DNA from 4 places in the Paenibacillus sp. IHBB 10380 genome. Region 2 is predicted to be linked to each of the others. Evidence: predicted binding sites of a transcription regulator. Region 2 holds the regulator's gene; each other region holds the start of a gene.
The links. The regulator Rex, encoded in region 2, represses fermentation and respiration genes when NADH is low (regulators of the CRP and FNR family bind a similar motif). The targets are predictions, from matches to a motif close to TTGTGAAATATTTCACAA.
Positions count from the first base shown of each region.

Region 1: the regulator Rex is predicted to act here: its motif matches at 2,124-2,141, upstream of UB51_RS20770 (cytochrome ubiquinol oxidase subunit I).
Region 3: the regulator Rex is predicted to act here: its motif matches at 5,822-5,839, upstream of nirB (nitrite reductase large subunit NirB).
Region 4: the regulator Rex is predicted to act here: its motif matches at 2,191-2,208, upstream of pflB (formate C-acetyltransferase).

Region 1 is NZ_CP010976.1:4,569,443-4,577,269, forward strand. It holds gene cydB (cytochrome d ubiquinol oxidase subunit II) at 1-622, opposite strand, end outside; gene UB51_RS20770 (cytochrome ubiquinol oxidase subunit I) at 609-2,009, opposite strand; gene UB51_RS20775 (hypothetical protein) at 2,348-2,830, opposite strand; gene UB51_RS20780 (hypothetical protein) at 2,889-4,529, opposite strand; gene UB51_RS20785 (ABC transporter ATP-binding protein) at 4,533-5,321, opposite strand; gene UB51_RS20790 (Ig-like domain-containing protein) at 5,532-7,827, opposite strand, start outside.
Region 2 is NZ_CP010976.1:1,247,757-1,255,583, forward strand. It holds gene UB51_RS05680 (tetratricopeptide repeat protein) at 1-116, shown strand, start outside; gene dinG (ATP-dependent DNA helicase DinG) at 470-3,331, shown strand; gene UB51_RS05690 (redox-sensing transcriptional repressor Rex) at 3,370-4,041, shown strand; gene UB51_RS05695 (amidohydrolase) at 4,010-5,317, shown strand; gene UB51_RS05700 (cell wall elongation regulator TseB-like domain-containing protein) at 5,355-5,867, shown strand; gene UB51_RS05705 (hypothetical protein) at 6,150-6,701, shown strand; gene UB51_RS05710 (AAA family ATPase) at 6,685-7,827, shown strand, end outside.
Region 3 is NZ_CP010976.1:1,060,764-1,068,590, forward strand. It holds gene UB51_RS04685 (sugar phosphate isomerase/epimerase family protein) at 1-649, shown strand, start outside; gene UB51_RS04690 (Gfo/Idh/MocA family protein) at 642-1,724, shown strand; gene UB51_RS04695 (sugar phosphate isomerase/epimerase family protein) at 1,778-2,746, shown strand; gene UB51_RS04700 (winged helix-turn-helix transcriptional regulator) at 2,938-3,255, shown strand; gene UB51_RS28440 (hypothetical protein) at 3,277-3,426, shown strand; gene UB51_RS04705 (hypothetical protein) at 3,533-4,057, shown strand; gene UB51_RS04710 (hypothetical protein) at 4,138-4,872, shown strand; gene ric (iron-sulfur cluster repair di-iron protein) at 5,015-5,731, shown strand; gene nirB (nitrite reductase large subunit NirB) at 5,906-7,827, shown strand, end outside.
Region 4 is NZ_CP010976.1:1,075,578-1,083,404, forward strand. It holds gene adhE (bifunctional acetaldehyde-CoA/alcohol dehydrogenase) at 1-2,018, shown strand, start outside; gene pflB (formate C-acetyltransferase) at 2,295-4,556, shown strand; gene pflA (pyruvate formate-lyase-activating protein) at 4,614-5,354, shown strand; gene nagZ (beta-N-acetylhexosaminidase) at 5,545-7,185, shown strand; gene UB51_RS04770 (stalk domain-containing protein) at 7,340-7,827, shown strand, end outside.

The DNA.
Region 1 (7,827 bases), 2.4 Mb from region 2:
TTAGAACAGCAAGAGGAATAAGAAGCCTCTTAGCCATAATACGTGCCCGTTCTTGTAAGCTTCCAAGCGTTCTTAACGTCGTAAACACTAATCCATGCACCAAGCAAAGAACGACCAGGGTAATTCCGCCGAGTAAGGTGTAACCATTCACAATATCAAAGAATCCAGCGTTCATATTCATATCTTCGCCAATAGGTACCCCTTGAATCAGACAAGCGAATACAACACCGAATAATAGTGGAGGAAGTAGGCTACCGATGAAAATAATGATATCCCATGTTTTCTTCCAACGTGCAGAGTTGACTTTACCTCTAAATTCAAACGCCACACCACGACCAATTAAAGCGAGTAGTACAAATACAAGGGCGGTATAGAACCCACTGAACAATGTAGCATACCAATGCGGGAAGGCCGCAAACATCGCACCCCCTGCTGTAATGAGCCATACTTCATTTGCATCCCAGAACGGTCCAATCGAATTAATTAATACACGACGCTCCGTGTCATTCTTAGCGAGAATCGTTGTGGACATCCCTACTCCAAAGTCAAAACCCTCCAAGAAGAAGAAACCTACAAATAATACGGCAATCAACAAGAACCACAACTCATTAAGAGACATGATAACCCTCCTTATCAAATGGGTCGTGAGATTCTTCCACTTGGGTTTCCGAATGATTCGGCCCCTTCTTGATCACACGAACAAATAAATAGACCAATATAGTACCTAGAATAGTATACGCAAGCGAGAAAGTAATTAAAGAGAACAATATTTGTCCTGCTGAAACGTTCGGCGAAATACTATCTTCTGTCGTCATTAATCCGAAAACTGTCCAGGGTTGCCGGCCAACTTCGGTCATAATCCATCCAGCCCAGTTTGCGATAAACGGTAATGAAATAGCTCCTACCATAATACGCATAAACCATTTGTTAGGACGATCCAATTTTTTGCGAGCCACTAAGTAGGCCCCATACAGACTTAAAAGAATAAGGACAGAACCACTACCAACCATGATACGGAAACTCCAGAATGTTGTACGTACTGGCGGGATATAGTCACCGGGACCATATTTCTGTTCATACTCAGCTTGAAGCTGATTCATCCCCACAACTTCTCCTGAGAACTTGCTATAAGACAAGAAACTAAGCATATATGGAATCTTGAAGGTTGCCCCATTCTCCTTCTTCTTTGGGTCAATTGATGCTATAACTGTCCAAGGAGCCGGGTCTGAACTTGTGTCCCAAAGTGCCTCTGACGCTGCCATCTTCATCGGTTGAGTCTCCACTAGATACTGTGCTTGACTATGTCCAACGAATGCAACACCTAAAGATGAAATCATACCTACTATAATAGCTACAATAAAAGATTTCTTGAAGAATTGGACATCCTGACGTTTCAATATTTTATATGCGCTGACACCTGTAACCAAGAAAGCTCCAGTCATAAATGCCGCTAGAACGGTATGTGGGAATTCCAACAACACCTGTCCGTTCGTAATTAAAGCTAAGAAATCATTCATCTCAGCTCGACCATTATTCATCGTGAACCCTACAGGTCTTTGCATGAATGAGTTCGCAACTAGAATCCAGAAAGCAGACATCGTGGTTCCGAAAGCCACTAACCATATACACATGAGGTGAAGTTTCTTCGATAAACGGTCCCACCCAAAAATCCACAATCCAAGAAATGTAGACTCCAAGAAAAAGGCAAGTAATGCTTCGACGGCAAGCGGTGCCCCGAATACATCTCCTACAAATCTAGAATAATCTGACCAGTTCATTCCGAACTGAAATTCTTGTAATATCCCCGTAACCACACCAACGGCAAAGTTAATCAGGAACAGATGCCCCCAGAATTTAGCCATCTTTTTGTACTCTTCTTTACCTTTTATAACATACATTGTCTCCATAATCGCGATCAACAAGGCTAATCCGATAGACAAGGGTACAAAGATAAAGTGAAACAGCGTTGTCGACGCAAATTGAATGCGCGAGAGCATAACCGGATCCATGGTTCTAATCCTTCTTTCTATTGATGAATTTTTTAATATCTATTTATATATTGTCAGACGTACTTCGTTGATCATGTGATATTTATCACACTCAAGTATCTAAACATAGGCCAATTGTGAAGTTTGTCACACAATATTTAAAATTACAACCATTTCAGCTCAAGAATAACCTCCTGTGATGAATTAAATTACACTATATTTATAATTCTTTAATTCAAAGTGATATAAAACATAGACAAGCTTCGCCTCCATTTCGCTATAATTAATGCTACACCAATAGACCGCAACCTGTAATGGTTGCGGTCTATTGGTACATCGTCTACAGGAAGATCAACATATTATGACTCACGTTCTACAAAGTACTTGTTCGTCATGTACCATGCTTCACCTTTGTCTGTTGGAACTTTCCCTTTTTTCCTATCCATGAATACAATTTCCTTACATTTAGAACAGAACCACTTTGTTGTATAGTATTGCGAAAAAGTTGTGTAGGTTGTTCCGCATTTACAATCGACCTTAAAGTATATCAAGTTGTCTTCATAGGCTTGCGATAGCTCTTCTGTACTTGCTTGTTCTGCACCCGAAACAGGTCTGAGCATTTCTACATAGTTGGAGAAACGATTCTGCACCTTGAAATCTGCAACCAGATCTGGGTTGAGTCCAAAAAACTCCTTGCCAATAGCAGTAATGAACTTCGTATTTGATTTGTAACTCTCTAACCATTCCTGAATTTGCTTATTAGATAACGGGACAGTTCCTTTAATGCCACTGTTGAGTGTGTACGTCATGATGGATAGGTTCTCGTTGTCTTCGTAGTACATTAATCTAGAAACCTCCTTAATTATTCCCTTATTAATGTACTACTAAAATGACAGATAATCAAAAGGATGAAATAGGAATTGTTCTGAAGGACTTTCTCCAACCTACAATATTAACCCCAATGAGCAAGATCATATAAATGTAAACCCCATAACTCATCGTGGTGAACAGCAAATGAACCCCTATAAAGGCTACTAGAACACCTATGAGAAAGAATAGCTTTAGCCCTTCATTACTTTGGGTGGCTTGATAGGGTTCTGAGAAAGGTAACGCCTTTCTTAACACTCTGAAGCTGATCAGCACGTAGATCCCTACACTTAGTCCTACAACAACTATGTCGGGAATAATACGTAATCCAAAAATATAAAGAAACACTACGCTCTCCAGAATGTATAAAGGCATCATCAACTTAACTAGACAAGCTTTAATGCTCCCTTTGAGGATAGAAGCTGTATCCTGCAACGGAACCGTTCTATACAACCAAGCTCCCTTGTAATTCACAGAATATTTCAACATCATCAGCGTTGAGGGTACTAGTATAGCCATAAAATAAATACAGAGATACATTTTACCGCCAGACATCCCCTCTAAGCCTTGGCTTTGCATACTATTAAATAAAAATAGAAATGGAAAGACAAGTGAAAGCCCTAAAGAAGGATATACTTTTAACTTAAAATCTCGCTCATTTCGCATCATATCAGACGTAAACCGAAAGAATAATCGTTCCTCTGGGGTCTTACAAAGGAAATTCGATAGACTCCTCCCATTAAACCATTTCCTTCTCCTAGATGTACTGCTGTCCGACAGCTTCTGTAAATGATGCTCGAAAGATGGCATAAGCCTCACATAGATCAGCATCGCCACAATGGGTACAATCACGGATAACAAAGAAAATATCATAAAGGTTGTACGCATGTCCCCTCGAATCAACATCTCAAACGGAGTTGCGAACCAGAGTGGAACGATAAAATACTGCCACCACTTCTCTTCAAATACCCATTTAAAATCCATTATATTAAATACTCGAAAGGTGAGTTGGTATCCAATTGTAATGACCATCGTTAGAGCAATCTGTACATAATTGATCATATCCTTCAATTTCTCACCATTAAAGAATCGAAGAACGAACAAATATAGAAGAGCCGTTACAACCACAATAAAGGCATCCATCAGAATAACTTCAATTAAAAAAATAAAGAAAAATCCGATCCCATACTTAAACGATCCCGCAATTAAAGCTGGAAGTGTAAGCGCTCCCGTTAGAAATGTTAAATAAATAGAGATGTGGATACTCTTAGCGGCATGGATGGTTCTTGTATTCACAGGTTTAGAGTCTAGTATATTCTTATCGCGGATATCTAACAGAACGGATGAGAAGTCCGATATAAGCGAAGTCATGATCATGAACATGAGGATTCCAAATACCAAACTCATTTGAAAAATAAACCCTTGTCCTAATAGCACTAGCGGCATCAATACGATCAAGCCCATAATCAGATACAACCACAAGGATTGAAGGAACTTATTCTTATCTTCATTCTGAGACGAAGATCTTGAATTTCCCATCACCGTCGAAACTCTCCTGCCATCCATTGTTAGTTTGATGTGGATTATTCTTCTCATAATAACGTAGTCGATACCTAGTTTTTCAAAAAGGGTACGAAAACGATCTAATATCTTCAACGTTGTGAAATCCCGCATAGATTACACCTCTTGAACGATAGATACGAATTGTTCAGCCTTTTCTTTATGATCATGAAAGCCAGTTAATTCGTTAAATATTTGCTCTAGTGACCCTTCCTTCGATTTCTCCCGAAGTTGATTAAAGCTCCCATCGGCAATGATCTGTCCGTCATTCAATAGAACGATACGGTTACTAATCTTCTCCACCACATCCATCATGTGCGAAGAATAGAAGATCGTCTTCCCTTGTGCTGCTAGACAAGCAAGTATTTCCTTCACAACAATGACGCTGTTAGCATCTAAACCACTCAGGGGTTCATCTAAGAACAGAATGTCGGGGTTATGTATTAGGCTTGAGATTAACAATACTTTCTGCTTCATTCCCTTAGAGAAAGAAGATACTCTAGATGAGTATACAGACTCTAATCCGAAGCTCTTCATCAGTTGCGCTGCCTTATGGTCCGCTTTACTATAATCTAATCCATATAGCTGCCCTACAAATGTTAAATATTCTTGAGCCGTCAGACTTTCATATATATCTACAACCTCGGGTACGTACCCAATCCTTCTTTTATATTCAACATCACCATCTGAAATATCTCTTCCTAATATCTTGACTTCTCCAATATATCCTTCTAAAAGTCCCAATAGGATCTTTACCGTAGTACTCTTTCCAGCACCATTAGGACCTATATATCCAATGATTTGTCCCTTATATACATCAAGATTAATCCACCTTAGCACAGGTTTATCACCATAATTCATAGCTAAACTTCGTATGGATATCACGGGTTCCTCATTCTCATCCAAGCTAAACACACCTGCCTTCTCTCTAATTTCTCTCCTTGTTATAGTATTCTATCATGACAAATGCAGTTTGAGGAAATTTTTGTATATTTTAGATTTAGACGTAGCCTTCATCACTCGGTTTTTTAATGAGTCTTGCTACATAAAAGAGGAAATGCCACTCTTTGCATCAGAGTGGCATTTCCTCTTTCATTGTTTACCCATTTGGTTTGGTTATTTATTAACAGGGATTTTATGGAATACTTGCTCAAGTAGCACTGCTACTTCCGCTCTTGAAGCATGAGCAGTTGGATTCAGCTTACTCCCGTCTCCTTTTACAATTCCTTCTGTAATCAGAGCAAGCACCGCGTCTTTCGCATAACTCTTCACTTTATCGGAATCTGAAAAATGGTTTAATAAGGATGCTTCGCCAGCTTTCAGCTCAATACCAGACTTGGTCAATGCCTTGTGCAAAATAACCATCAAATCTTGTCTAGTCATTGGCGCTTCAGGATCATACTTATCTCCCCCAAAGCCTTGCACGATTCCTTGTGCCTTCAAGCTTGTGATCGCTTCATAGTAATAGCTGCTTTGCGGAACGTCAGAGAAACGAACTGTTGCATCGGATTTCATACCAAACATTCTCATAAGCAGGAGCGCAAAATCACCACGCTTCATCGCCGCATTTGGAGCAAATACATGTTCTGAAGTACCTAAAACAATTCCTTTGGAATTCAAAAACTCGATCGATTTTTGGGCCCACTTATGATTTTGCAAGTCAACAAACGTGTTCGCTGGCTTACCGTCGCCATCTTCAGCCTTATCAGAGTCGGGGGTTCCTCCCTTGCCTCCAGCATTGTCCTTATCCGTGGTTGTATTGCCACCCGCGCTTCCAGCACCGCTGCTGTTATTGTTATTGCTATTGTTATTGCTATTACTTCCGTTGCTGCTGTTATTTCCATTATTGTTATTATTACTATCGGCTCCGCCGCTGTTATTTCCATTTCCACTGTCTGGCTTATTGCTTCCTTCGTCTGGCTTGCTACCTGTGTCGATAAGAGTCTTCACCGATACTTTCACATGTTTTGAACCCTCTTCTAGCGCCTCGAAAGCCAGCGTGCTTCCATCTGCCTTTACGCTATAAGCATTCGCTATCTCATAGTCTTGAACCAGTCTTTCTCTTACTTTCCGAGCAACTGCAGCCGCATCATCATTCACCACTACAGGTACGGAAATCTGCTTATCGATGGTTCCATCAGACACGTGTACGACCAGATCGCCATCCGCACTCGCACCGTTCTTTACCTGAACGCTGAATTTGGCCTTTTGACCGACCATGCCCCATCTTCCCTCGGTTTTAGTCTCCTGCTCACCCCATGTTAGACCTTCAACAGCCGAGCCTTTACCATTCTCTAGCACATAGCTAAACACATTATCCTCGCTGTTGCCTGTTCCTTGTTTCTGCTTAATAATAATACCGTCTGGAGACGTAGAGGTAATGACCTCGTAATTTCTTCCCTCGCTGTGATGCAGTAATCCAGCTTTCAACACATTGGACACTTCAGCCAATACATCGTTATTTTTCCAACCCACATATAGTTTGGTATTCAACGACAGACTACGCCCCAAATAGTCAATAGTTCTTACTTCCTCGCCATTGATATGTATTTGCAGAACCATTAGAGCCGTCCCAGGACCATTAATCGGTTGACCATTCGACCCTGTAACATCTCCCGATAAAGGTAAGAAGTATTCACCCAGCACCTCGGTCGTATTGCGACCTTCCTTATCCATCGACACATCGCTCATCGTAACGCCCACATTTTTCTTCGGCTCGATCTTCGCATCAACCTGCACGTTTACTTTTGCTTGGACGTTGTTGTCTATTACACCAAGAGGGAGATTGATTAATGTTCCCGTTACCTTCAAGGTCTGTGCTTTTGCATTCCCTTTCTCATAGCCGATGTTATGTAATTCCCACTGGGCATCAACGCTGATCGTGGTTCCATCAGATAAAGTCACAGTTACTTGCTTTGGCAAGTGCAGCGCTTCCGGGGTTGCATTCGTGCCGTTGGCCATTCCGGTAATATCCGCTACATGGTTGATTGACTCGACATAACGCATCGCGCTAATCGTGACATTCGCCGTTACCTTCTCGCTCGGCGCCGCAACGCCGGCAGGCAAATGCACTAGCGTACCCATCACTTTGACTGTTTGCTGTTGTTCATTGCTTGGGTCGTAAGCCGATTCTGCAAGTTCCCACGTCACATCCACTTTATCCTTGCGGCCGTTACTTAGCGTCACGTCTGCCTGCTTAGGCAGATAGAAAGCAAGAGCTGTCTTGCTAATACCATTTGGCACTAGAGGCACCTGTACATCTTCAATATGTGTAACATGATTCGCAGCAGCGACCTTAACCGTCGCTCTCGCTGTCGCTCCATTCGGATTCTTTAATCCAGCTGGAATACCCTTTACCGCACCGGTCACTTCAAAGGTTTGTGCTTCCAATTTACTTGAATCATAGGCACTG
Region 2 (7,827 bases):
TCACGATCGCATTGCAAAACGACCCAACGTTGCCAGAGCCTCTCGTTAATTTACAGGTCTGTCAAGATAATCGTGGTCAACTACAGTATGGCAATCAATTGATTACATTGATGTGAAAAAATGGAGTTTATGAAGTGAACAAATAAGACGATACATGTTGCTCACTAGAGCAATAATGTATCGCCTTTTTGTTCAAATATAAGAAAGTATAAGTTTCCACTATACTTAGTTGATATTTCTACGAGACACGGTTAGCGTCCCTCAAAGGACGGTAACCGTTTCTTCTTTAATAAATGTATTATTTTATATATGATTTGAATACTAAATATATTATCCTTCTTGTTTATTATTATTGCAGAAATAGGTGCTGTTTATGAGTGAACGTTTGATGCTTCGTTCTACTTGGTGAATAAATTGTGATCTTCTGTTATGCTGGTATTGAGACTGGATTGAAAGGGATAAGTAAATCATGAAATTTGCTGTACTGGACTTTGAAACAACAGGCAACCAGTCCGCCGATGAAATTATTCAAGTTGGACTTGCCATCATTGAAGAAGATCAAACGATATCCCGTGTATACGGGTCTTATGTTAATCCCGGGATACCCATCCCGCCGTTTATTACTAGCTTGACAGGTATCACAGAACAGGATGTAGTGGATGCTCCTTCTTTGGAAGAAATGATGATGGAGCTAGTTCCGCTTTTAGATGATGTGGTGCTGGTAGGTCACAATGTCGCTTTTGACTTTGGTTTTCTACAGAATGCACTGGATCGGTGTGGCTATCTGCCCTATGCAGGACGAATTCTTGATACCATGGATTTTCTCAAAATATGCTTTCCATCCTTAACGACTTATCAATTGGGGTTGGTTTCTGCTCATTTTGAAATTCAGCATGACCGGCCTCATCAAGCAGATAGCGATGCACTCGCCACGGCGCTTGTTTTATTGAAATGTCTTGATGAGTTATGGACGCTTCCACTGATCACATTACAGCGTTTAAGTGAGTTATTTGCGAACGAGGATAGTGACCTTGGTTGGTATTTTGATGGATTGTGTCAGGAGAAGGAGAAGCAGCCCGCTCAGGATCTTGAGAATCATACCTACTATCGCCAATTGGCACTTGCTGTAGAGGATTGGAATGAAATTGCACCTCCACGTGATAACTTAGAAGATAACCCACTTCGTTCAATGGATTTCCCACAGTATCTTGCGAGCATAGAAACCCGTCTTCGGGAAATTATGCCACAATATGAAGCGCGTGAATCACAAAGTATTATGTTCAGTGAGGTTATAACTGCACTCCAGAATGAGAAGCATCTTATCATTGAAGCGGGTACAGGGACAGGGAAGTCACTTGGTTATTTGATCCCTGCCATATATCAAAGCGTTAAGAACGATCAAAAGGTCATGGTTAGCACGCACACTATTAATCTTCAGGAGCAGCTCCGAGAACGTGATGTTCCTTTATTGACAGAGGTTGTTCCTTTTCCTTTTAAGGCGGCTATATTTAAAGGTAGGCAGCATTATTTGTGTTTGAGAAAATTTGAACATAAAATAAATAAGAGAGACTTCTCAAATCCTAAGGAAGACCTTCTAACAGCGGCTCAAATGTTAATATGGCTAACTCAGACAGAGACCGGTGACGACGAGGAGCTGAACTTGAGCGGACGTGGAGGCGATTTCTGGGATACGGTTGCTAGTGACTCCGAATCATGCTTAGGTCGTGCTTGTCCATGGTTCCGTAAATGTTACTATCATCGAGCGAAGCATGAAGCAGGAATTGCGGACGTCGTTATCACGAATCACTCTAAACTTTTTACAGATGTTAAGGCAGGGCACCAGCTTCTACCAGCCTATGAACATTTGGTGATTGATGAAGCACATCACCTAGAAGAAGTAGCGGGTAAGCATCTCGGACTTCAAATGAAATATTTCACGATCGTGCATACACTAACAAGACTTTATAAAGATAATCGTAGTGGTCAATTACCAGCCTTACGCCAGCAGATCTATTCTTCGGGCTATGAGAAGTCTTCTGAGTGGTCTTCCCTTATTGAAAGATTAAGTGGAGATTTGGTTGAGGTTAAGGAGCATTGGGATAGACTGAGTGATATGTTATTTAGTCTTCTGCCTGAGCGCAGTGATGCTGCACCTGGAGATACGGGTCAGTTTGTTCTACGCTTACAACCTACGAAGAAGCCACAGGATTGGGAGGCTGTATCTGCAATCGAGAATCAGATACATGTCATCTTAAGCGATGTGGTTCGTAAAGGTGAGAAGATGATAAACGAGCTCAGGGATGATCATGATGAATACAATTCAGATAGCTTAGTCACAGATATCAGTGGTCTCTTCAAGGATCTGAATGCGGAGAAGGAAGATCTTCGTTTTTTCATGTCACTCAATGATGCAGGAAATGTATATTGGATGGAAGCCAATGGTCATTTTCGAAGTAAATCATTGCAATTGTTCGCAGTCCCTATAGATGTGAGCAAGCAATTGAAGGAATTATTCTTTGATAAGAAGAAAAGTATAATATTAACATCTGCCACGCTATCGATTGAAAAGTCATTTCAGTATATGATCGAGAACCTGGGTCTACAAGAATCTGCAGACAGTAACCGACTGATGACAGTTCAACTGCCATCGCCGTTTCGCTACCGCGATCAGGCATTGCTTGTGATTCCTCGGGACTTCCCAAGTGTGAAGGGAAGCATTGGAGATGCGCTCTTTGTGAACACGCTGGTTAAATCTTTAGCAGATACGGCGATAGCTACTAAGGGGAGGATGCTTGTATTATTCACTTCATATCGCATGCTTCGTCAAGTGTATGAACCCTTACGTAGTGCGCTCTCTTCCAGTGATATTACCGTCTTAGGTCAGGGTGTGGACACAGGGAGTCGAAGTAAATTGATTCGCAGGTTCCAAGATAGCAGTGCCTCTGTGTTACTAGGAACGAGTAGCTTCTGGGAAGGTGTGGATATACCTGGTGAAGCGTTGACCTGTCTGGCTATCGTTCGGTTACCGTTTCAACCGCCGAATCATCCGCTTGTAGAAGCCAAAAGCGAGCTCTTGCAACAACAGAAGAAGAATCCTTTCATGAAGTTATCAGTACCTCAAGCGGTGATCCGCTTCAAGCAAGGCTTTGGTAGACTTGTACGTACAGCAAGTGATCGAGGCATTGTTATTGTATATGATACACGTGTTATAGAATCTTATTATGGGAAATATTTCTTATATTCATTGCCTGGTCCCAAAATGGAACATATGCCAATGAATCAGATGGTACCACGCATATCTGAATGGCTTCATGAGGGAGGGGCATCTTGAGGTGGCTTTATTTCAGCCAATAATTAGGAGGAGCAAGAATGAAATTCGAGAAAATATCAGAAGCTGTCGTCCGTAGATTGCCTGTCTATTTAAGGTATCTTTCGGAGCTTCAAAACCGTGAAGTTGCTACTGTTTCTTCGCAGGAATTAGGTCAAAAGCTTGAACTGAATCCTGCACAAATTCGTAAGGATTTAGCCTATTTCGGGGATTTCGGACGTAAAGGGATCGGTTATGATGTTGCTTATCTTATTGAGAAAATTCGTCACATCCTGAATCTTGACCAGCAAATTAATGTGGTGTTGGTGGGAGCAGGGAACTTGGGACAAGCGCTATCTAATTACAATATGTATCTTAAAGAGAATTTGAAAATCATTGCTGTGTTTGACTCTTATTCACCTAAAGTAGGCACAGAGATTAATACATTAAAAGTACAACCAATGGAAGAGCTTAGATCAACAATTATTGACAAAAACATTCGAATTGGGATCATTACAGTTCCGGCATTTGAGGCGCAAAGTGTAGCTGACCAACTAATTGAATCAGGTATCGAAGCGATATTGAATTTCGCACCTACCATTCTTAAAGCACCGCCTCATATTCGCATCCATGCTGCTGACTTCACAACCGATATGCTAAGTCTGGCTTATTATTTGAACAATAGAAAGGAAGAAACAATTCATGACGAAATCACCGACAAAGTGGATCATTAAGAACGGATCCTTTGCTGTCCTTAATCGAGAGCAACCGGTTATTCGAGGATATATGCTAATTGAAGATGATCTGATTACTTACATTGGGGAGCAGGCCCCTTCTGTTGAACAGGATATCCCCGTGGTTGATGGTACTCATTTGTTCTTCCTACCTGGATTAGTCAATACGCATGGGCATGCCGCGATGTCGTTGCTGAGAGGTTATGGTGATGATCTAGCACTTCAAGTCTGGCTACAAGAAAAAATGTGGCCAATGGAGGCGAAATTCACTTCAGAAGACGTATACTGGGGAACATCCTTGTCAGTCATAGAAATGCTAAAGGGAGGTACAACTACCTTTTTAGATATGTATGATCATATGGGACAAGTGGCTAAAGTTGTTGAAGGATCTGGTATGAGAGGCGTTTTAATGCGTGGTGTTATTGGTCTATGTTCTGAAGAGGTTCAGAATGTGAAGCTGAAAGAAGCTATCGCTTTCGCTAAAGATTGGCATGGCCAAGCAGATGGAAGAATCACGACGATGATCTCACCACATGCACCTTATACTTGCCCTCCAGATTTCTTCGAGAGATTTGTACAAGCCGCTCATGATCTAGATCTGCCTATGCATACGCATATGTCTGAGACGTTGAGTGAAGTCCAGCAGAATGTGAATGACTATGGTCTTAGACCTGTGGAGCATTTAGAGAAGCTAGGGATGTTTACACGCCCTTCGTTGGTAGCTCATGGGGTTCACTTAAACGATAAGGAAATTGAAATATTGGCTAAATATGATGTTGGTGTGTCGCATAATCCAGGCAGTAATCTGAAGCTTGCGAGTGGTATAGCAAGAGTGACAGATCTGTTGAAAGCGGGCGTTACGGTTTCGCTTGGCACAGATGGACCGGCCAGTAATAATAATTTAGATATGTTTGAAGAAATGCGTCTGGCTGCATTAATTCATAAAGGAATCTCGGGAGATCCAACAGCCATTCCTGCGGCAGAAGCGCTGCGTATGGGTACAGTGTATGGAGCCAAATCTCTTTTCTTAGACCGGATAGGTAGTCTTGCTCCGGGCATGAAAGCTGACTTCATTGCTGTAAATACAGACCAAGCTCATTTCTTGCCTCACACTGACTTCATATCTCATGCTGTATATTCAGCAAGTAGCAAAGATGTTGAGCATGTGTGGGTTGATGGTAAACAGGTTGTGAAACACGGTGCTTGTCTTACTCTCGATGAGGAACGCATTCGTCGTGAAGCACAGTCAGCATTCGAGGGCTTGTTGTCGCGTTAACAGCAAGGGTCTCACTCTCGGAGAAAGGAAGTTCAGGGTGAAGAATAAAAAAAAATGGATTCTGCTTGGTATTGTTATTTTTCTGCTGATATTGTTTGGACTTTATAGATATTACATATATATCATTCAAGATCAACACAGTCAGGAAACGACCGCAATCACTGCTGCCAAAAAAAATACAGAGTTGGTGAAGGTGACTGATACACAGAAATCAGTGTGGGACACCATCTCTTGGGTTATTGAAGGTAAGGATAAGGACCAGAGAGATCTCATGGTCTGGGTTCAATTTACTGAAGATAACAAGCTTGCATCGGGACTGAACGCAATACACAGCGAGCTGGTAGAGAACGGATTATCAGAAGAGCAAATACGATCCAAGATCATAAATGAAATACCGGGTATTGAGGAAATTAGGATTCAGCCTGGAATGTATTATGGTGAATATGTATGGCAAGTGTACTACTTGGAGAAAGACCATTATTACTACCGTTTTTATAAGTTCAAAGACGGTTCACCTGTAGGAGATCGTTATACATTACCTAATCGATAAATAAAGACTTTATTAAATATAAAAATATAAAATGACCGAGAATCCTTTGTGGAATCTCGGTCATTTTATATTGGTCGGATTGTATAGCTATGTGTGACCGGGTCTGACAATTCGACATTAATAAACAACAAATTTAAAATATAGCCACACATTACCTTCGAAAAAGGATATGCGATATGATATACTTTATCGTAGATTTACTTGATAGATTATATGTACACGATTTGTATATCAATATTGAGAAATTAAATTTTTGTCTATATATGAAAGGAGAACGACTAGTTGAAACCACGTGTAGTTCCTATACTTATTACTGTAGTCCTCTCTGGCGCCCTTTTATTTGGCGGTTGGTTTCTATACCGGCAAATGACTTTACAAAGTCCCCTCCACAATATGGTGACAAAATATGAGGGCGTAAATAGCGCTCAAATGGATATTACCAAAGATAAAATTGTTTTGAATCTTGATATTAAACCAAATACTCAGTTACCAGGACTTGTTCAACAACTAAAAACAGAAGGAAAGTCACTGGTTGGAAACCGTGTTTTACAGTTCGTTGTTGTTGATCATTCCTCTAATACATTAAATGAATTCTGGGAGAAAGCGATGTTCTCTGTAGCTGAGGCTATGGAGAATAAACGTTATACAGATATACCCAAGAAACTAGAGGAACTGACACAAGCATCAGGTGATGTGAAAGTGACAACTGAAATGGACGATACGAACGTGTATGTGAATTTGATTAGTACGACGGATGCTAAGGCTAGTAAATTTATTATTCTACCGCGTGATCCAGGTAAATTGGGGGTGTGGAACAATGCCAAGATGGACTAAAGAAGTTCTGATTGGATTTCTGCCTGTACTGATTATTTTCTTAGCCTTTATTGGTATCAATGTTGTTCCATTGCTGTTTGCAGCTATCTTGATCGGTGTTCTGCTGGTGGTCGCTAACAAGCGCGGAGGACTTGCAGTCGGTGCAGCAGCGGACCGTAAGCGGAAGAAGAATAGCATGAGCAAGCTTACCTTTGAAGAAATTGGGGGTCAAGACAATGCGAAGGAGGAGCTTCGAGAAGCTCTTGATTTTCTTAATCGATATGACGAGGTTCAGAAATTTGGGATTCGGCCATTGAAAGGTATTCTCCTCACAGGTCCGCCAGGAACAGGGAAGACGCTGATGGCAAAAGCGGCGAGTCAGTATACGGATTCGGTTTTCGTAGCTGCAGCCGGTAGTGAATTTGTTGAGATGTATGTTGGGGTCGGTGCAGGACGAGTTCGGGATTTATTTCGGGATGCTCGGTCCCGCGCTGCTAAGGAGAATAAGAAAAGCGCCATAATATTTATAGATGAGATTGACGTCATTGGTGGTAAGCGTGAGGGTGGTCAGCAGCGAGAGTATGATCAGACTCTTAATCAATTATTAACTGAAATGGATGGTATCTATTCATCGGAAAGTCCACGGATTCTAATCATCGCAGCGACGAATCGTAAGGAAATGCTAGACAGTGCCTTACTGCGACCAGGACGATTTGATCGGCATATTCAGGTTGATTTACCGGATAAAAAGGGAAGAAAACATATTTTACAACTTCATGCCAAGAACAAGCCTATTACGGAGGCTCTTGATATGGATAAGATAGCGGAGGAATCCTATGGATTCTCTGGAGCACAGCTCGAAAGTGTAATGAATGAGGCTGCGATCTACATGATGCGTGAGCATAAACAGGAGATAGAGCAGCGGCATATTTCCATGGCCATTGATAAGGTGATGATGGGAGAAAAGACGGATCGAGAATCAACCTTAGAAGAGAAAAGAAGAGTTGCGATTCATGAGTTGGGACATGCCATTATGGCAGAGGTAGTTCGCCCAGGTAGTGTAAGTCAAGTGGCATTAAGTCCACGGGGACAAGCACTAGGTTATGTGCGTCATAACCCACAAGAAGAACAATATCTGTATACAAAG
Region 3 (7,827 bases), 190 kb from region 2:
TGGACGTAGCAGTGCTGAGGTCAAGAGATTACTTGATGAGAATGGTCTTGTTGCTTTAGGAACACATACGCAATATACAAGTTTACTGGATGATCTCGATTCAGAGATTACGTATAATAAAGAAATTGGGAATAATAATATAATCGTTCCTTACTTAGGAACAGAGCAACGTAATTGGGCTGAAGTATTTACGAATCTAAAGCAAATCGGTGAGAAATGTCGTGAACAAGGAATGGTATTGCTGTATCATAATCATGAATTTGAATTTACAGAATCCTTTGATGATCAGACTGTATTCGATGCCATGTATGCGGAAGTTCCAGCTTCATTACTTCAAGTGGAATTAGACACCTGTTGGGTTCATTTTGCAGGATACGATCCAGTGGAATACATTCATAATTATGCTGGAAGATTGCCAATAGTTCACTGGAAAGATATGAAGAAGCTTGAAGATGGCTCTCCTCTGACTGTGGAGCTTGGACAAGGTGAAGTGAATCTTGGTGCCATTGCTGAAGCTGCTGACAAGGCTGGCGTAGAGTGGATTGTTGTAGAGCAAGACTTATGTCAGAACCCACCACTTGAGAGTATTGCATCAAGTATGGAATGGGTAAAAAATTACAAAAATAACGGGGGACCCATACATGTCTAAAATATTAAAAGTTGCAATTATAGGTTGTGGAGGTATTGCCAACGGCAAGCATATGCAGAGCCTTTCGAAACAAACGACGGGAGAAATGGTAGCATTCTGTGATATTGTCCAAGAACGCGCTGAAGAAGCAGCTGCAAAATTTGGTGCTGAAGGTGCTAAAGTATATACAGATTATAAGGAATTACTTAAGGACGAAAGTATTGACGTGATCCATGTATGTACGCCGAATGATTCACATGCCGAGATTACGGTAGCTTCTTTAGAATCAGGCAAACACGTTATGTGTGAGAAGCCGATGGCCAAAACTGCGGCACAAGCTAAAGAGATGCTAGCAGCAGCTAAACGCACGGGCAAAAAGTTAACTATAGGATATCAAAACCGTTTCCGTGACGATAGTTTATATCTTAAAGATATGTGTAAGAATGGCGAGTTAGGAGATATATACTATGGTAAAGCTCTAGCTATTCGTCGTCGTGCAGTGCCAACATGGGGTGTATTTCTGGATGAAGAGAAACAAGGTGGAGGTCCACTGATCGATATCGGTACGCATGCGCTTGATTTAACATTGTGGTTAATGGATAATTACAAGCCTAAGAGTGTTATGGGTTCAACCTTCCACAAACTTGGAAGCCGTGAGAATGCAGCTAACGCATTTGGTCCTTGGGACCCTGAACAATTTAAAGTAGAAGATTCTGCTTTCGGATTTATTACGATGGAGAATGGCGCTACAATCGTCTTGGAATCCAGTTGGGCACTAAATGTCGTTGAAACTGGCGAAGCAAAAACAATTCTAGCGGGTACAGAAGCTGGAGCAGATATGACGGACGGCTTGCGCATTAATGGTGAGAAGATGAGTCGATTATACGAAACTAAGATTGCGCTAGAAGAAGGCGGAGTAGCTTTCTACTCAGGTACAACAGAAACCGACGCGGATCGCGAATGCAGACTATGGCTCGATGCAGTTATTAATGATACAGATCCTATCGTAAGTCCAGAACAAGCATTGGTTGTAACTGAAATTCTGGAAGCCATCTATGAATCGGCTAAGACAGGTAAAGCGGTTTATTTTGACTAATATAAACGCATGCAAATGAACTGAATTTATATATGACATAAGGAGGAATAACATTGAAATTAGGCGTATTTATGGTACTATTCGGTGGGCGTAAATTAGAGGATGCTCTGGACTATGTAGCTTCCAAGGGACTCAAGGCTGTTGAGATCGGTACAGGAGGCAATCCAGGTAATGAACACTGTAAACCTGAAGAGCTTTTAAAGGATGCAACAGCACTCAAGAACTTTAAACATGCAGTAGAGTCACGTGGACTTACAATTAGTGCACTGAGCTGTCATGGTAATCCACTTCATCCTCAGAAGCATCTAGCACAAGCGGATCATGATGATTTCATCAAGACAGTGGAACTTGCTGAGAAGCTTGAGGTGCCAGTTGTTAATACATTCTCAGGATGTCCTGGAGATCACGAGGATGCTAAATATCCGAACTGGCCTGTAGCTCCATGGCCGAATGATTTTCAAGAGGTATTGAAATGGCAATGGGAGAACAAGGTTATTCCTTATTGGACAGAACAAGCTAAATTTGCAGCTGACCATCATGTCAAAATCGGTCTAGAGCTTCATGGCGGTTTCTCTGTGCATACACCAGCTACCTTACTTCGTTTACGTGAAGCAGCTGGCGAAACGATCGGTGCGAACCTTGACCCGAGTCATATGTGGTGGCAAGGCATTGATCCTGTGCAGGCGATCCATATCCTAGGACGTGCTGGAGCAATTCACCACTTCCATGCTAAGGATACTTCTATTGATCCAATTAACGTAAATAGATATGGCCTTACGGATATGCAATCCTATGGAAATATGCTGGATCGCGCTTGGCAGTTCCGCAGCGTAGGCTACGGACACGACAACAAGACGTGGGCAGATATTATTAGTGCATTGCGCTTAGTAGGATATGACTATGTTGTGAGTATTGAACACGAGGATGCCCTTATGTCTGTTGAAGAAGGATTCTCCAAAGCGGTTCAGAATCTTCAACAAGTACTTATTGAAGAACCTATTGGAGATATCTGGTGGGTATAGATTATTGATAAAGAAAGACGGTTACCTATTAAGGTAGCCGTTTTTCTTTATTGATTTTTGTTTAATTAAACTTTAGTTTAATTTATATATTTTGAATTGAATGTTTAAAAACACTATGAAATGTAGTAAAATGAAATATACTAACTAAACGAAAGTTGTTATTAAGCAAAATACAATGAGGTGAAGGTTTTATGGAAAGCAAACCAATGCATTTATGTCCACGTTTTGAGACTGCCTTTTCTTTTCTTGGTAAGCGCTGGAACGGACTTATTATTCAGACATTGATGGATGGACCTAAACGATTTAAAGATATTTCTAATCTTATCCCTTCAATGAGTGATAAGATGCTCTCTGAGCGGATGAAAGATCTTGAAGGTGGAGGTATTCTTGTTCGTCATGTATATCCCGAGACACCTGTTCGTATTGAGTATGAATTAACGGATAAAGGTAGAGGTCTTAGAGCGGTTATGCAAGAAGTCCAATTGTGGGCTGAAAGCTGGGTAGAATAAACGGAAGAGAGGCTGATTTCAATGACAGATATCATCATTATTGGTGCCGGACCCGCAGAAGGCAGCGCAGCTATTTTTAGTGCCAAAGCAGAGAAGTTCGGAGCAGTATTTGTAGAAGATAAGGTCATTGGAATGACTAGCTTGCTAGAAGGTCCCTTCACGGTTTTGTGATGCGGGGCCTTTTTTGTTTAAAGTGCATATCTATATGTATCTGCGAAATTAAGTTGTAGTATAATTTGAAGAAATGTGATATTTGGACTAAAGGAGAGTGAAGAAATTGCGAAAAATTGTACTTTCCCAAGAAACCACTTATGGCATTAGACATATCAAAGAACTTGAAAGTGCTTCGGTTAAAGTTCAGACTATATATGACAAAGCTTCTGATATGCTACGCCTTTATGTACCCGTATCGAGTGCGTGGAACAGTTCGCTCATAGATGATGATAGCATTATTTATCAAAAATGGATTTATGGTTCCCAAGGATGGAAGTGTGTAGGAAGTGAGCATCAAAAGACGGATGAGTCGGGTTCGCTACAAGTGAAGTTACCTCATGCAAAATTACAGAGTTTAATCTTACAAATGATGATTTGGTCACAATATGAGAAAATCATTTTATTTCACCCCTTACTGGGTCAAGAAGCTTTTTATAGTGGTGAAGAATTAGAGACTATTTCATCTTATTTCGTACCTACTTATATGAGTGAGACGCCACTTGTTAAAGGCGGGAAACCTTTTAAGAAGGTTAAAATGTCTTTTCCTGTTTATCAAGAGTGGATATCTACGCCAACTTATTCCATTTAATCTGAAGGTAATGAATGAGATGCTCTTTGTTCTCTTTTAAGGTAGAATAAAGAGAGTCTTATTTTCAAGGTGGTGTGCAGATGAGGAAATCATACAAACGGTGTTCTGCTATGTTCTCTTTCATTTTAGTCTTTACTATAGTGTCAGGATGTAGCCCAGATAAGGGTACTGATGTGGTTATTCCAATTGTTCGATCGGCAAGTAACTCGTCCGGTATTTCAATTAATATGGAAGGTAATCTTATACCGCCGAATGCAATTAAACAATTGGAACAGAGTTTAATACCAGGCGTGTCCATAAAGGATGCCTTAACTGCTAGTGGCGTGGTGACTATCTCATCTGAAGGTCATCATATTGAATCGGTTATTGATGTGTCGCTTGATCCTGGATTAGAGTGGTCTGTGGAGGTTAACGGTAACAATCTTGACAAGGAAAATTGGGATAATAGGCTTCAAGCAGAGGATAACATTAGAATTGCTGTTCAATTTATAGATGGATCTAAGAGCGGGGATACTCGTTCTGTCGTGATCTTTACAGTAAATGGTGGCATAGTACAGCCCAATATTTCACACTCTTATATTAATCCATATTTAGAAGAGCAAAGTATCCGAGAATTGCTGAGAACAACAGGAATAGTAGTGCTTAGTGATAATGGCAAAATCATTCTTATGGTGAACGGTTATAGTCCAAAGGCTAGTGAAAAATGGATTGTGAAAGTTAATAATAAGACATTGTTGGAGAATGGACTTGATATGAAGCTTCAACCGCAGGATGAAGTCAAAATTGAGTTAGTAAATAGAGATGATTCTTTGTAAGACTACCGCTAGGGGTAGTCTTTTTTGTTCTTGTGACATCAAATTGTTTTATTCTTTGTGATTGGAATCACAATGGGTAATTGTATACAGGTGTAATTTGTTAAGTATAGATAGAGCAGGAACACTAGGAGGAATATACGATATGAGTACACTTTTATTTGATAAAGAAGATAAGGTCAGTGAGATTGTGATCAAATTTCCGAAGGCAAGTGACTATTTCCGGGATCATAAGATTGATTTCTGCTGCGGTGGAAATCGTCCTCTACAAGAGGCGCTTGAAGAACGGGGTTTAGAGTTGAACAGAGTGCTTGATGAACTTCATCATTTAGCAGATAACCATGCCGGTCTTGATCATAACCAAGGAGAGTCCAATGTTTATGTCGAAATGGACTCAGCGACATTGATACATTATATCGTAAGTAAGCATCATGATTATTTAAGAGAAGAACTTCCTGAGATTCAGAAAAATGTGACTAAGGTAAATCGAGTTCATGGGCATCATGATCTTCACCTAGTCGAGGTGGAAGAGTTATACACAGCATTGAAGAGTGAATTGCTTGAACATACGACCAAGGAAGAAATTGAAATTTTCCCTCAGATGATGACTTGGGACGAGACTCAGGATTCCTCAAGCGGGAATAAATTAAGAAAGGCTATTTCAGGACTGGAGGGTGAGCATGATGAAGCTGGAAACATACTGAAGAAATTACGTGAAATTACGAATGATTTCACACCTCCAGTTAACGCCTGCACAACCTATCGATTGACGTATGAGCGTCTTGCTGAGTTAGAACGAATGACGTATGAACATGTTCATTTAGAGAACAACATTCTATTCCCACGTTATCCTCAAGCTTAGGGAAAATAGGTAAGAATAGTTTCCTTTATTTACGGATCTATTCTTACCTATTTTATAAATTCACATTAATTGTGATTATATTCACAATTAATGTGAAATAGATCACAATCTAAGATTTTAAATTTGATATAATCATATTATAAGGTTTAGGTAAGAAAGGAAGGAGAACTTCTTATGATACAAACAAAAAGAGAAAAACTAGTAGTGATTGGGAATGGTATGGCGGGCATTAGTGCGGTGGAGCAAATTTTGAAACTAAACCGTTCTTTTGATATTACGGTGTTCGGTAGTGAGCCTCATCCTAACTACAATCGGATTATGTTATCTTATGTGCTAGAAGGTAGTAAAACAATCGATGATATCGTTCTTAACGACTGGAATTGGTATGAAGACAATCAAATTACGCTACACACAGATACTACTGTACTCAAGATCGATGAGGTAAATAAGCAAGTTGTTACAGAAGATGGATTAAGAGTCTCTTACGATAAAGTGATTATCGCAACAGGCTCGAATCCTTTTATTCTTCCCGTACCGGGGAGTGATAAGAAGGGTGTAGTTGGCTTCCGGGATATTAATGATTGTAATCAAATGCTCCTAGCTGCTCAGAAGTATAAGAAAGCTGCAGTTATTGGTGGGGGATTGTTAGGACTAGAAGCAGCTAAGGGTCTTGTGAATCTAGGTATGGATGTAACGGTTGTTCATTTAATGGAAGATTTGATGGAACGTCAATTAGATCATAGTGCATCGTTGATGCTAAAGAATGAATTGGAACGCCAAGGAATTAAGTTTGCTATGGGCAAACAAACAGTTGAAGTTATGGGTGAAGAACACGTAAGCGGATTACGCTTCAGTGATGAGAGTACACTTGAGGCACAGCTCGTCGTGATGGCTGTAGGGATTAAACCTAACGTAGCTATGGCTAAAGAGAGTGGTATTGATGTAGGCAGAGGTATTCTAGTAGATGATTATATGCTTACATCTATGGATGGCGTATATTCAGTTGGAGAATGTACTGAACATAGAGGCGTATGCTACGGGCTGGTAGCCCCACTCTTTGAACAAGGGAACGTGTTAGCTAAACACTTATGTGGTGTGGATACTCTTCCATATGAAGGGTCGGTAGTGTCGACCAAGCTTAAAATTTCTGGGGTTGATGTATTCTCGGCAGGGGAATTTATTGAAGGACCGCAACATACGGTGATTGCTGCAAAGGACGACTGGAAGAGAACCTATAAGAAAATCCTTCTTCATGATCATGTAATTGTCGGCGCTGTCTTGTTCGGAGATGTGACGGAATCTTCTAATTTACAGAAATTAATTAAACAGCAAACACAGATGACAGACGATATTTATGCCACGGTTATGGGTACAGGGTGTTGTGGTGGTGGAGCTAAGAAACAATCCTCAGTTGAAACGATGGCAGATGATGAGATTGTGTGTGGTTGTAATGGTGTTACCAAGAAAACGATCGTAGACGTTATTACAGATCAGGGATTAACGACTGTAGACGAAATTAAAGCCTGCACAGGTGCAACTCGCTCTTGCGGGGGATGTAAGCCCGTTGTAGAGCAGATATTGCAATACGTGCTTGGAGATGGTTTCAAAGTAGCAGCTAAACAAGGGATTTGTGGCTGTACAACAATGGATCGTGATGAGGTCGTAGCGGAAATAAAGGATAAAGGCTTAAGTACGACTCGGGAAGTTATGAATGTACTTGGTTGGGATAATCCTGAAGGTTGCTCTAAGTGTCGTCCAGCGATCAACTATTATCTAGGAATGATATATCCTGAAACCCATGAGGATGAGAGAGAATCCCGGTTTGTTAATGAACGTATGAATGCCAACATTCAGAAGGATGGAACCTACACAGTTGTTCCAAGAATGTACGGGGGGGTAACTACGCCGGAGGACCTCAAAATAATTGCGGATGTTTCGTTGAAATATAATGTGAAAGTGATCAAAGTTACTGGAGGAACACGCCTCGCTTTAATCGGAGTACAGAAAGAAGATCTTCCTAAAGTGTGGGAAGAGTTAGATATGCCTTCGGGTTATGCCTATGCCAAATCACTGCGTACGGTTAAAACATGTGTCGG
Region 4 (7,827 bases), 170 kb from region 2:
CTCTTATATTAGCAACAGGTGGATCAGGTATGGTAAAAGCAGCATATAGCTGTGGTAAACCAGCTCTCGGCGTAGGACCAGGTAACGTTCCTTGCTTCATTGAGAAGAGTGCGGATATCGATCAAGCTGTAACAGACCTTATTCTTTCTAAATCGTTTGATAATGGTATGATTTGCGCTTCTGAGCAAGCCGTTATTATAGAAGAGTCAATCTTTGACCAAGTGAAGAAAAAAATGATAGCAAATGGCTGTTATTTTGTAAATAAAGAAGAAGCAGCTAAATTAACTGCTGGTGCAATGAATACAGATAAATGTGCAGTTAATCCTGCAATTGTAGGTCAATCAGCTGTTAAGATTGCAGAATTATCGGGTATTCAAGTTCCTGCTGGAACTAAAATTCTAGTTGCTGAACTTGAAGGCGTAGGTACGAAATTCCCACTTTCAGCTGAGAAATTGAGTCCGGTACTTGCTTGCTATAAAGTGAAGAACGCAGATCAAGGGATTGCACGCGCAGCTGAGATTGTTGAATTTGGTGGCATGGGTCACTCATCCGTTATTCACTCTCATAATGAAGAAGTTATTATGAAGTTCTCTGATCGTCTGCAAACAGGCCGGATTATCGTAAATTCTCCTTCCACACACGGTGCGATCGGAGATATCTATAATACTAATTTACCATCATTGACATTAGGTTGCGGATCATATGGTCGTAACTCGACATCTTCCAATGTAGGTGCAGTCAATTTGGTCAATATTAAAAGGGTGGCTCGTCGTACTGTGAATATGCAATGGTTCAAAGTTCCTAACAAAATTTATTTTGAAAAAGGCGCAACACAGTATTTGACTAAAATGCCTGACATCACTCGTGTAGCAATAATTACAGATCCAATGATGGTCAAGCTAGGTTATGTTGAAAGAGTAGAACATTATCTTCGTCAACGCCAGTCACCTGTTGTTATTGAAGTATTCTCTGAAGTAGAGCCAGATCCTTCGACGTCTACAGTAAGTCGTGGTACAGAAATGATGAACAGATTTCAGCCAGACTGTATTATCGCGCTAGGCGGTGGATCTCCAATGGATGCTGCCAAAGCAATGTGGTTATTCTATGAATATCCTGATACTGATTTTGAAGGCTTGAAACAGAAATTTATGGATATCCGCAAACGGATATACAAATACCCTCGTCTGGGACAAAAAGCACAATTTGTTGCGATTCCAACGACATCGGGAACAGGCTCTGAAGTCACTTCTTTCGCAGTTATCACAGATAAGGACCAAGGAAATACGAAGTATCCATTAGCTGATTATGAATTGACTCCAGACGTAGCGATTGTAGACCCAGAGTTCGTATACTCGCTTCCTAAGGTAGCAGTAGCGGATACAGGTATGGACGTATTAACACATGCGATTGAAGCTTATGTATCTGTTATGGCTAACGATTTCACAGATGGTCTGGCTATCAAAGCTATCCAACTCGTATTCCAATATTTAGAGAAGTCAGCTCTACATGCAGATCCTTTAGCTCGTGAGAAAATGCATAATGCTTCGACCATTGCAGGTATGGCTTTTGCCAATGCATTCTTAGGAATCAATCACAGCTTGGCACATAAATGGGGTGGAGAATTCCATACGGCACACGGACGTACGAATGCTATCTTGATGCCTTATGTTATTCGTTATAACGCTAAGAAACCAACCAAATTTGCTTCATTCCCTAAATATTCTCACTTCATAGCTGATGAGCGTTATGCTGAGATTGCGCGCATTCTAGGCCTTCCAGCTCGTACAACTGAAGAAGGGGTAAACAGTTTGATTAAAGCTATTCGCGACCTTAATAAGGTTCTAGGAATAGAGGAATCTTTCCAACAGCTTGGATTCGATCCGAAGGTCTTTGAATCTCGTGTAGATTACTTGGCTGATCGTGCGTTTGAGGATCAATGTACAACAGCAAACCCTAAATTGCCATTAGTAACAGAACTAGCTGATGTATATCGTGACGCTTTCTACGGAAGAGTCTAATAAAAAATTATAACGGAATATCATTGAACTAAAAGTGACAAATATCACCTCGAAAGTGATGTTTGTCACAGTTATTTCCCTTGATTTGAAGTATGCTGAATATGGATAAAGGTTCTGGAGTGATAAAGAATAGACATCCATTCTCACAACATTGAACATAATGGAAATGATAATGTGAAAAAAGTCACAATTTATTTTTCCGGGATTGAAGAGACCCTGAGATAACCTTCAAGCTCATGATCTCTATAATATAAATATATAGATGGAGGGATTAAGATGTCGGTAATTGAAAAAGAAATGAAAGACATGCAATCTGGTTGGAGAAGCTTTAAGAAGGGTAAATGGGAAAGAAAGATTAATGTTAATGATTTTATTCTAACTAACATTAATCCTTATCTAGGTGATGAATCATTCTTGGTAGGTCCCACACAGAATACAACTGAATTATGGAAGATTGTATCTGATCTAACGAAGCAAGAAAGAGATAACGGCGGCGTCTTAGATGTCGATGTCAACACGCCAGCTACTATTGTCTCTCATGACCCAGGATATTTGGACAAAGACAAAGAACAAATTGTTGGTGTCCAAACGGATGAGCCATTCAAACGTTCTATTCAACCTCTAGGTGGCATTCGTATGATGATCGACGCTTGCGAGGCATATGGCTTTAAACTTTCTGATGATGTTGTGAAGACATTTACAGACTTCCGTAAAACGCATAACCAAGGTGTGTTTGATGCTTATACCTCGGATATGAGAGCAGCTCGTAAAGCGGGTATCATTACAGGTCTTCCAGATGCTTATGGTCGCGGTCGTATTATTGGTGACTATCGTCGTGTTGCACTCTATGGTATTAAATTTCTAATTCAGGATAAGAAACGTGAATTAAATGATCTGGAAGTTGACCTAATTGATGAAGATGTGATTCGTCTACGTGAAGAGTTATCAGAACAAATACGTGCTCTTGCTGAATTGAAGAAGATGGCTGAAATGCATGGTTTTGATATTTCAGAACCAGCTAAAACGGCTAAAGAAGCATTCCAATGGGTATATTTCGGATACTTGGCTGCAATTAAAGAACAAAATGGTGCTGCGATGTCTCTTGGTCGTGTATCCTCTTTCCTTGACATTTACGTACAACGTGATGTGGAAGAAGGTACGTTAACAGAAGAACAAGCGCAAGAATTAGTTGACCATTTTGTAATGAAATTACGTATCGTTAAGTTCCTTCGTACACCAGATTACAATGAATTATTCAGTGGAGACCCTACTTGGGTTACAGAATCCATTGGGGGTATGTCCATCAATGGTAAAACTCGTGTAACTAAGAACAGTTTCCGTTTCCTTCATACACTATATAACTTGGGTGCGGCACCGGAACCTAACTTGACTGTATTGTGGTCAGAACAACTTCCAGAAGCCTTCAAGAAATATTGTTCTAAAGTATCTATAGAAACAAGTGCTATCCAGTATGAGAATGATGATCTGATGCGCCCAATCTATGGCGATGATTATGGTATTGCTTGTTGCGTATCCGCTATGCGTATCGGTAAGCAAATGCAATTCTTTGGCGCTCGCGCTAACCTAGCTAAATGTTTGCTGTATGCCATCAATGGTGGTGTGGATGAAAAATCTGGCGCACAAGTCGGTCCAGAGTATCAACCTATTACGGATGAGGTACTGAATTATGATGAAGTACTGAAACGTTTCAAACCAATGATGAAATGGCTTGCTAAGCTTTATATGAACTCACTAAATGTCATTCATTATATGCATGATAAATATGCTTACGAAAGAATTGAAATGGCGCTTCATGACCGTGATATTCTTCGTACTATGGCATGTGGAATTGCAGGACTTTCCGTAGCAGCTGATTCACTAAGTGCTATTAAATATGCAACGGTTAAACCAATCCGTAATGAGCAAGGTATTGCCGTTGATTTCATCATTGAAGGTGAATACCCTTGCTACGGTAACAACGATGATCGTGTAGATAATATCGCTATTGAACTGGTTGAAACGTTCATGGGCATGATCCGTAACAATAAAGCTTACCGTAATGCTTTGCCTACACAGTCTATCTTGACAATTACTTCTAATGTAGTTTATGGTAAGAAAACAGGTACAACTCCTGATGGACGTAAAGCAGGGGAACCATTTGCACCAGGTGCTAACCCAATGCACGGACGTGATAAGAAAGGCGCTTTGGCTTCCTTGAGTTCTGTTGCCAAATTGCCGTATGAAGATAGCTTAGATGGTATCTCCAATACATTCTCCATCGTACCGAAAGCACTGGGTAAAGAAGAAGATACACGCAAATCTAATCTCGTTGCTATGATGGATGGATACTTTGGTAGTGGTGCTCATCATCTCAACGTCAACGTATTCAACCGGGAGCAACTAATGGATGCGATGGATCACCCAGAAGAATATCCACAATTGACGATTCGTGTATCTGGTTATGCAGTTAACTTCATTAAACTTACTCGCGAGCAACAGTTGGATGTTATTAATCGTACATTCCATGGTTCGATGTAAGTCAGGTAAACAACAACTATACTTTTAAGACAGCGGATGCGGAGAGGGTGACTTCATATGATTAAAGGACGTATTCACTCAATGGAGACCTTTGGGACAGTTGATGGACCGGGCATCCGCTTTGTCCTTTTCATGCAGGGATGTCTAATGAAATGTCAATACTGCCATAACCCAGATACATGGGCGCTGAATGAGGGCAAAGAGATGACGGTCGAAGATGTACTGTCTGAGATTGAGCCGTACATCAACTATTATCGTTCTTCTGGTGGAGGCCTTACAGTCTCTGGAGGCGAACCTACATTGCAGGCTCATTTCGTTGCTGAGGTGTTCAAGGAAGCTAAGCGTCGATGGAACCTTCATACAACACTAGATAGTAACGGGTTTAATGATGCCAACAAGATTCATGAATTATTGGATGTTACTGATTTGGTACTTCTAGATATTAAGCATATTGATGACGAGAAACACATCAAGCTGACAGCAAGAAGTAACGAACGAACACTCAAGACAGCAAATTGGTTATCAGAACATGGTCATGCGATGTGGATCCGTCACGTATATGTTCCAGGAATTCATGATCAAGAAGAAGATTTGATTCATTTAGGTCAGTTTATTGGTACGCTAAATGGAGTAGAGAAATTCGAAATTCTACCTTATCATCAAATGGGGATTTATAAATGGGAAGCACTTGGCAGAGAATACCCGTTACAAGGTGTTCCTTCACCTTCTGATGAAGAAGTGCAGCGAGCTTACCGCCTTATTGAAGAGGGACGTAGACAAACAAGTACAGTTAGATAGATTGAACTAAAGTTTTCACCCCAGAGTTCTATAAATTCTAAAGTAATCAATAATAAGGTTGCTCTTTAGTTCATTCTATATGAATACATTAATATCAAGGGCATTCTTTCGTATAGAAAGAGTGTCCCTTTTCACAATGATATGATATTATTAGAATAATAATCTCTTTTATTTGAAAGGATGGTAATAATTGTTGTTACATACCTCTAGCATGTCTTTAGAACAAAAGATTGGACAAATGTTTATTTGTGGATTTCCAACTGAACAACCTGATGAGAATATTCAAACCTTAATTGAAGACTATCATCTTGGTGGAATTATTTATTTTAGACGTAACGTTAAGAGTTTAACTCAAATGAAAGCGTTGTCAGATTCGCTTCAAAGCCTAGCCCTTCGTGATGAGCAACCTCCGTTGTGGATTGCAATAGATCAAGAGGGTGGAATGGTTGCTCGAATTGATGTGGAGGAAATGAGCTCCATTCCTGGTAACATGGCACTTGGAGCAACAGCTAATACTGAATATAGTTTCAAGGCAGGTTCGGTAAATGCTTCTGAATTATTGTCGCTTGGAATTAATATGAATTTGGCACCTTGTCTAGATATAAATAATAATCCAATGAATCCTATTATTGGAATTCGCTCCTTTGGAGAAGATCCAGATCAGGTAAGTGAGCACGGCGAAGCCGTTATTCGAGCATATCAGGAACAAGGTTTATCAGCTGTTGGTAAGCATTTTCCAGGTCATGGGGACACGATGTCCGACTCACATTTTGGAGTTGCGATAATACCTCATGATATGGATAGATTGAGAAAAATCGAATTAAAACCTTTTGTAAAAGCTATTGAATATGGTATTGATGCTATAATGACTGCTCACGTCATATTTCCAGCAATCGAACCGAATCAAATTCCAGCTACACTATCATCTGCAGTGCTTACCGATTTGCTTAGAAAAGAATTAGGATTTCAAGGATTGATTATGACAGATTGTTTAGAAATGCATGCTATTTCTCAGACATGCGGTATATCTGAAGGCGCGATCAGAGCGATTAACGCAGGAGCTGATTGTATATTGGTATCGCATACTTACAGTGAACAGGTTGCGGCTCTAGAGGCTGTGAAGAAAGCTGTAGAGACGGGCGTCATTAAGGAAAGCACCATCGATGATGCAGTTACCCGAATTTTAGCTATGAAAGATAAACGACTGGGATCTAGATATTGTGAAGATGGTAGTCATACAAATGTTATAGAAAATCAAGTTGAGATAAGTGGGTCACATCAGAGCTTACTCACTGAAATCACAGACAGCGTGATAACGCTTGTTAAGGATGAAGGCCAGTTACCACTAAAAGGTAACGAGCCGGTGTTGGTGATTTGGCCAAAGGTTGATAGTAATGACCAAATGGATCAACCATGGACTCATCAGATTACTTTAGGTTCTGTACTTAACGAACGGAGAAATGATGTAAAAGAAATGGACATGAGTCTCGATCCATCGCTAGATGAGATTGAGAATATACTCTTAGCGTCCCAGAGTTATAAACAAATCGTTATGGCTACTTACACAGCAGGAGATAAGCTTTCTAATGGACAGCGTATTCTGGCAGAGAAGTTAATTAGTCGAAATCATAAGTCATTAATAGTGACCTCAATGCGTAATCCTTATGATTATAAATATATCACGGATGTACCAGCGTATATATGTTGCTATGAGAATACACCCTTAATATTGCAATCATTAGCTTCTGTTCTAACAGGATCCATTACTCCCAAGGGAAAACTTCCTGTAACATTAAGTGACCAATATCCTATAGGTTGGGGAATAGAATAAGCTATAAATGAGGGATTATAACAAGGTTCTCTTTAGATAGAGATACCTTGTTTTTTTTGTTATATTTATTTTTCAGAAACTTTTCCCGTTTAGTTGCGTCTATTAGTATGTGAAAAGAGAGAGTTAGATATAAATTGGGTAGAGGAGATTACGAATGAATTTCAAGAAGATCACATTAATTGCGTTATTTGTAGCAACTCAGACAGTTATGTTAGCGATTCCAGTTAGCGCGGATGGTGCCGTATCCGCTCAACCAATTCAACCAAATATGGCTATTGAATCAGTAAAAGAGGGCGATGTCAGTGATTCAGATATGATTGAACCCGAAATTGGCGAGTCAAATAATGACGATGTGGAGTCTGTTGACGATATTGAGTCCGTTGACGATAATAAGCCCATTGACGATAATAAGCCAGTTGATCCTGAGGGAAAAGAACCAACTAGCAAAGATGTAGAAACACAAAACGTATCTACAGGTGCTGGTGAATTGATTCTTATGATGAACAGTGACAAGATGTATCAGAATAATCAGTTGTATTTAGCCGGACGACCGATGACAGTGAAGAACGGAATATCTTATGTTGCTGTTCGGGCTTTGGTAGATCGTGTAGGTCTAAAGCTTACATATGATGGTAAGACAAA